DNA from 2 places in the Methylovorus glucosotrophus genome. Region 2 is predicted to be linked to the other one. Evidence: predicted binding sites of a transcription regulator. Region 2 holds the regulator's gene; the other holds the start of a gene.

Region 1 (3,418 bases), on a different contig from region 2:
TGTGCGGCGCGTCGACAGAAACAGATTTTTGGAAAGCTGCTGGCTGATGGTAGAGCCACCCGCCACGATACGGCCTTTTTTCAGGTTTTTCTCATAAGCCTTCTGGATACCATCCCAATCAAAGCCTTCATGCTCGACAAACCGGGAATCCTCGGCGGCGATTACCGCCCGTTTCAGATGGATGGATATCTGGCTGTAAGGCACCCACTGATGCCGCAACTCGGCACCGGGTTTATCTTCCTGCAGCAATTCCAGGCGATCGCGCATGAAAGCACTGCTATCCGGATTGTGCTGCACCCACCAGCAGATATGCAGGAATATCCAGAGCTGATACAACACGATCAGCAGCAGCAAGGCCAAGAGGCCGCGCCATATCCATTGGCGCCATGTCATGATTTGAAATGTGCAATCACGGGGGTGGTATCAGGCCGCACCTGGCGCCACAGATAAAACGATTCGGCGGCCTGCTCAATCAGCATGCCAAGACCATCGACCACATGCTCAGCGCCATGCGCGCGGGCAAAGGCCATGAAGGGGGTCTCCCGACCATACATCATGTCGTAGGCCAGGGATCCTGCCGCAAACATGCTGGGCGGCAAGGGTAACTGAGAGTCGGTCAATCCGGCAGAAGTGGCATTCACGACCACATCAAACGCCTGGCCCGGCAGATCTTCAAAGGCCAGCGCCTGTACCGAGACATACAGCAGCTCGCCCTGCGCTTCCACTTTGCGCACCATGGCAAGCGCCTTGTCCAGCGTACGATTGGCCACGACCAGCAGAGCAGGCTGCTGGGCCAGAATGGGATGCAACACGCCTTCGGCAGCACCGCCAGCCCCGATCAGAAGCACGCGCTTGCCGTGCAAGGGAATCGCCAGGTTGTGCTGAATATCCCGTACCAGGCCAGCGCCATCGGTGTTATCGCCAATGATGTGCTCGCCCTGAAACATCAGAGTATTAACGGCACCGGCATCGTGGGCACGCTCGGTCAGCTGCGTTGCCAGAGCATATGCCTGCAGCTTGAATGGCACCGTAACGTTGGCACCTTTATAACCTTGGGCCCGCATGGCCTGCACGGTCTCAACAAACGCATCAAGGGGAGCCAGCACACGGCCGTATTCGAGTTGCTGCGAGGTTTGCTCGGCAAACATGTGGTGTATCAGCGGCGACTTGCTGTGCTCGACCGGGTTGCCGATCACGGCATAACGATCCATCATCACGACCCTGTCTGTAATTTAGCTATTTGTCCAGGGCAGGCCAGCCGCTTTCCAGCCATTAATCTTGCCACGCTGACCCGTTTGCGGATCGGTCGCGCCTTCGAAACCTTCCAATACGTTGTAAGCCTCGGTGTATCCCATGGAGTTAGCCAGCACTGCGGCATTGTGCGAACGGCCACCCGTGCGGCACAAAAACATCACCAGCGCTTCGCGATCCACCTGCTTGTCCAGATGCGCAGCAAAATCAGGGTTGGCTACCATGCCGGGATAAAATGCCCACTCAATGCTCAATGCCTGAGGAACGCGCCCCACCAGCTCAAGCTCGGCGCGGCTTCTTACATCTACCAGACAGGCGCCCGGAGCGGATGCCATCAGCTGCTGGGCTTCCTCTGGGGTGAGAGCGCCTGCATAAGGCAAATTGTTTACCTGAGCGCGCTGCTTGGCTTTTTGTAATATTTGATTGATAGTTTCCATGGTGCACTCGATTATTTTGTAGATTTACCCCGAAGTATAGCGAGAATTTTGCGGCCTGAGCCAAAAGCACCAATTTGGTGCATTTGCCCCAATGATCGCCCGAATTCGGTGCCCCGCTTTTTTATTCTCTTTTCTAAGTGATTATGTGAAAATGAGAATCTCGGGGTTTCCGATGGCACGTTTCCTGCTAGATACATTCAGCAGTTTTTCTATCAAACCATGGGGTTTGATTACTTAATTTACGCTTTTACGTTTTAGGAGAATGAAATGGCGGTAGCCGACGTAATGAAAATGGTGAAGGAAAATGACATCAAGTTTGTTGATTTCCGTTTCACCGATACCAGAGGTAAAGAACAGCACGTAACTGTACCCATCTCAGCGTTCGATGAAAGCAAATTTACCGAAGGCCACGCATTCGACGGTTCATCTATCGCCGGCTGGAAAGGTATTCAAGCTTCCGACATGCAACTGATGCCTGATCCTGAGACTGCCAATATCGATCCGTTCATGGACGAACCTACACTGATTCTGAGCTGTGACGTGGTAGATCCTACCGACGGCAAGGGCTACGACCGTTGCCCACGCAGCTTGGCAAAACGCGCTGAGGCTTACCTGAAGTCCAGCGGCCTGGGCGACACCGCCTACTTCGGCCCAGAACCCGAATTCTTCATTTTCGACTCCATCCAGTGGAATGCCGGCATGGAAGGCTGTTCCGTCAAGATCAACTCCGAAGAAGGTGCATGGGCATCTGGCGAGAAGTTCGAAAGCGGCAACACTGGTCACCGTCCTGGCGTAAAGGGCGGCTACTTCCCAGTACCTCCAGTCGATTCCTTCCAGGATCTGCGCTCAGCCATGGTCATCGCCCTTGAAAACATGGGCGTGCCTGTTGAAGTGCACCACCACGAAGTGGCAACGGCTGGTCAATGTGAAATCGGCACCAAGTTCAGCACTCTGGTACAACGTGCCGACTGGACCCAATTGCTGAAGTACGTGGTGCTGAACACCGCTCACGCTTACGGCAAAACCGCCACCTTCATGCCTAAGCCTATCGTTGGCGACAACGGTTCCGGCATGCACGTGCACCAATCCGTATGGAAAGATGGCAAGAACCTGTTCGCAGGCAACGGCTACGCTGGCCTGTCCGAGTTCGCCCTTTACTACATCGGCGGTATCATCAAGCACGCTCGCGCGCTGAATGCGATCACCAATCCAGGCACCAACTCCTACAAGCGTCTGGTTCCAGGCTTTGAAGCTCCAGTTAAGCTGGCCTACTCTGCCAAGAACCGTTCAGCTTCGATCCGTATTCCTTTCGTGCACTCCGACAAGGCTCGCCGCGTTGAAGCTCGCTTCCCTGATCCTACTGCCAACCCATACCTGGCATTCAGCGCCCTGCTGATGGCTGGTCTGGACGGCGTACAGAACAAGATTCACCCAGGTGAGCCAGCAACCAAGGATCTCTACCATCTGCCTCCTGAGGAAGATGCAGCGATCCCAACCGTTTGCTCCTCGCTGGAACAAGCACTGGAATATCTGGACAAGGATCGCGAGTTCCTCACCCGTGGTGGTGTGTTCTCCGATGACTGGATCGACAGCTACATCGCATTGAAGATGGAAGAAGTCACCAGAATGCGCATGACACCGCATCCTATCGAGTTCGCCATGTACTACAGCTGCTAATCACAGCATGTTAAAAAAGGCGGGGCAACCCGCCTTTTTTATTGCCTGCCACT
Region 2 (3,418 bases):
TGAGCCTGTCCAGCAGTTGCGGCGCAAGAGTATCGGCCATCTCAAGCTGAATGATGAGGTCGAGCGGTTTGGTGGGCTTGACGGCGTTGTCACCAAACAGGGCACGGATGTTGAGGATGCCTAGGCCACGCACTTCAAGGAAGTCCTGCAGGATAGGGGGGCAGCGCCCTTCAAGCCGGTCCGGCGCAATGCGGTAGAAATCGACAATATCATCCGCCACCAGACGATGTCCGCGCGAAATCAGTTCCAGCGCGAGCTCGCTTTTACCAATGGCCGGGTTGCCCTTGATCAGAATGCCAAAGCCTTGTACTTCAATGAAAACACCATGGGAGCTCTCGGATTCGGCGACGGCTTGCGCCAGATAATGGCTCAGGACATCCATCAGCCCCGGGCTGCGCATGGGTGAAGTGAACAAGGGGGTTTGAAAATCATCCGAGGCGGCATTCAGCTCGGCGGGTGGTTTTTCACCATTGGCGACGACAACGGCGGCCAGGTCGGTGGAAAACAGATTGTGGATGGCTTTCTTGAGCTCTGGCTTGGGCAGGCTGCGCAAGTAATCCATCTCGGCACAGCCCAACACCTGCACGCGGTTGGGGTGTACAAAATTCAGGTGCCCGATCAGTGCCAGCGAGGGCTTGGTCACCGTTTCACTGGTGAGCAGGTTTTCACCGCCATTCAGCCCGGAAACCCAGGTGAGCTTGAGATTGCGGCGCATATCCCGGTAAAGCTGTGCAACACTGATGGTAGCCATATGATTACCTTATGTTCGGCAGGGACAAGGCAACTGGCGGTACGTAAGACAACACGCCTTTGCCTTGTCCCCGGTTTAGACCTTTATTCCGCAGCCGCCTGGTGCTTGAGGGCACCGTTGGCCTTGTGATGGTCGCTTACTTTTTCCTTGTGCTTCAGAACCTGGCGATCCAGCTTGTCAGCCAGCGCGTCAATCGCGCCGTACATATTTTCACCGCTGCTTTCGGCATGGATATCGTGACCCGGCACATGAATGGTGGCTTCCACTTTCTGCGCCAGCTTCTCTACGCTCATGGTGACTTTGACGTCAATCACATGGTCGAAGTGGTTACTCACGCGCTCAAGCTTGCTCTGCACATATTCGCGCAGGGCTGGGGTAACGTCGAGATGGTGTCCGGTGAGATGCAGGTTCATGATTTACTCCTTCAGGTAAAACGCAGATCAAAGCGATCTGCGCTGGTTGGCCGCGGGTATCTGCAAAGACTCGCGGTATTTGGCAATGGTGCGACGAGCAACCACGATGCCCTGTTTACCCAGGATATCCGTGATCTGGTTATCCGACAGCGGCTTTTTCGGGTTCTCTTCGCTGACCATTTGTTTGATCAGGGCGCGTATGGCAGTGGCGGAACAAGCGCCCCCGGATTCGGTAGCCACATGGCTGCCAAAGAAATATTTAAGCTCGTAAACACCGCGTGGGGTGAGCATGTACTTGCGCGTGGTGACGCGTGACACCGTGGATTCGTGCAGGCCCAGCTCATCGGCAATCTCGCGCAGCACCAGGGGGCGCATGGCGACCTCGCCGTGCTCAAAGAAATTGCGCTGGCGATCCACAATCGCCTGAGAAACGCGCAGGATGGTGGAGAAGCGCTGCTGGATGTTCTTGATCATCCACTTGGCTTCCTGCATCTGGCTCATCAGGTATTGGCTCGAGCTTTCGCGATTGCGCTTGAGGATGCCGGCATACAGCTGGTTGATGCGCAGCTTGGGCACGACTTCGTCGTTCAGATGGGCCAGCCAGACACCTTTGATTTTCTTCACCACGATTTCGTGCTGAATGTAATGATCAGACGTGATTTTGCTGAATTCACCACCTGGGCGGGGATTGAGTTGCAGCACCAGCTGTTGCACTTCGCGCAATACATCATCGTCGCAGGCCAGCAATTTTTTCAGTTTTGCGTAATCGCGGGCTGCCAGCAGGGGCAAGTGCGTTTCGGCAACCTTGATGGCGAGATCCACATAAGGCGTATCTGGTGGCAAGGCGCGCAATTGCAAGGACAGGCACTCTGCCAGATTGCGCGCGCCTATGCCGGGTGGGTCCAGGTTCTGGATATGCTTGAGCGCCGTCTGCAACTCCAGCATGTCGATTTCGAGTTCCGGCGGCAGCATGTCGGCCAGCTCTTCCAGCGACTGCTCCAGATAACCGTCGTCGGTAATGGTATCGACCAGCAGCATGGACAAGGTCTGGTCGCGCTCGGACAGTGGCAACAGCTTGAGCTGACCTAGCAGATGATCGCGCAGGCTGAGGCTGACCGCTTCCTGGTAGCTGAAATCATTGTCATCGTCATTGCCGGAGCTGCTGTCTTCCCAGCGGTTACTGCCGCTGCTGCTGCCGAATTCAAAATAGTCATCGCCACCAAATTCATCCTGGCGGGGAGCTTCCTCCGGTGTGGCGGCCACGCTGGGCTCAGGGGCTACTGGCGCTGCAATGAAGTTGTCGGGGATTTCCAGCGGTTCTTCGATCTTGTCAGCGCGTTCCAGCAATGGATTCGCCTGCAGCAGGGTTTCCAGCTCCTGATTGAGCTCCTGCGTGGATAGCTGCAACAAACGGATGGACTGCTGCAGTTGCGGAGTCAGCGCCAGGTGTTGCGAAAATTTGAGTTGTAAGCTTTGCTTCATACGTGGGGGCCGCCAAATGTGTGCTTAGAGGCGGAAGTCCTTACCAAGATACACTTCTCTTACGCTATCGTTGTGAATAATTTCGCTGGGCTTGCCTGCCGCGAAGACGCGTCCTTCATTGACGATATAGGCGCGGTCGCAAATACCTAATGTTTCCCGCACGTTGTGGTCGGTGATCAGCACGCCGATATTGCGTTCGGTCAAAAAGCGGATGATCTTCTGAATGTCCAGCACGGCGATGGGGTCGATGCCGGCAAATGGCTCATCCAGCAGAATGAAGCTGGGGTTGGTGGCCAGGCAGCGGGCGATTTCAACGCGGCGGCGTTCACCGCCGGACAGGCTGACCGCCATGCTGTTGCGGATATGCGTGATATGCAGTTCCTGCAGCAGCGATTCCAGCTGGTTCTCCATCTGTTCTGGCGCCAGTTTCTGCAACTCCAGAATCGCCATGATGTTTTCGGCCACCGTCATCTTGCGGAAAATCGAGGGCTCCTGCGGCAGATAGGCGAGGCCCAGGCGCGCACGACGGTGTATGGGCAGACGGCTCAGATCCTTGCCATCCAGCAGAATGCGCCCATCATCCAGGGCCACCAGACCTACCATCATGTAAAAGCTGGTGGTCTTGCCTGCGCCGTTGGGGCCCAGCAAGCCTACCACTTCGCCGCTATTGAGTTGCAGCGAAATATCCTGCACCACCGTGCGGGATTTATATTTCTTGCGCAGACCTTCTACGATTAATTGGCTCATGTTTACTCAGGTATATCGTGTTGCA

Evidence for each region. Region 2 encodes sigma-54, which starts transcription at its own class of promoters, with help from an activator protein. Its sites were predicted from a motif close to TGGCACNNTTCCTGCT; they were not measured.
Region 1: glnA (type I glutamate--ammonia ligase) is a predicted target of sigma-54. The motif match lies at 1,862-1,877, and genes of this name have one in related genera.

What each region holds. Positions count from the first base shown of each region.
Region 1 is NZ_VMSE01000001.1:462,558-465,975, reverse strand. Features, by position in the region: gene mtgA (monofunctional biosynthetic peptidoglycan transglycosylase) at 1-393, opposite strand, end outside; gene aroE (shikimate dehydrogenase) at 390-1,214, opposite strand; gene FNL37_RS02090 (rhodanese-like domain-containing protein) at 1,233-1,688, opposite strand; gene glnA (type I glutamate--ammonia ligase) at 1,956-3,365, shown strand.
Region 2 is NZ_VMSE01000002.1:144,177-147,594, forward strand. Features, by position in the region: gene hprK (HPr(Ser) kinase/phosphatase) at 1-751, opposite strand, end outside; gene hpf (ribosome hibernation-promoting factor, HPF/YfiA family) at 835-1,164, opposite strand; gene FNL37_RS11655 (RNA polymerase factor sigma-54) at 1,192-2,646, opposite strand; gene lptB (LPS export ABC transporter ATP-binding protein) at 2,671-3,393, opposite strand.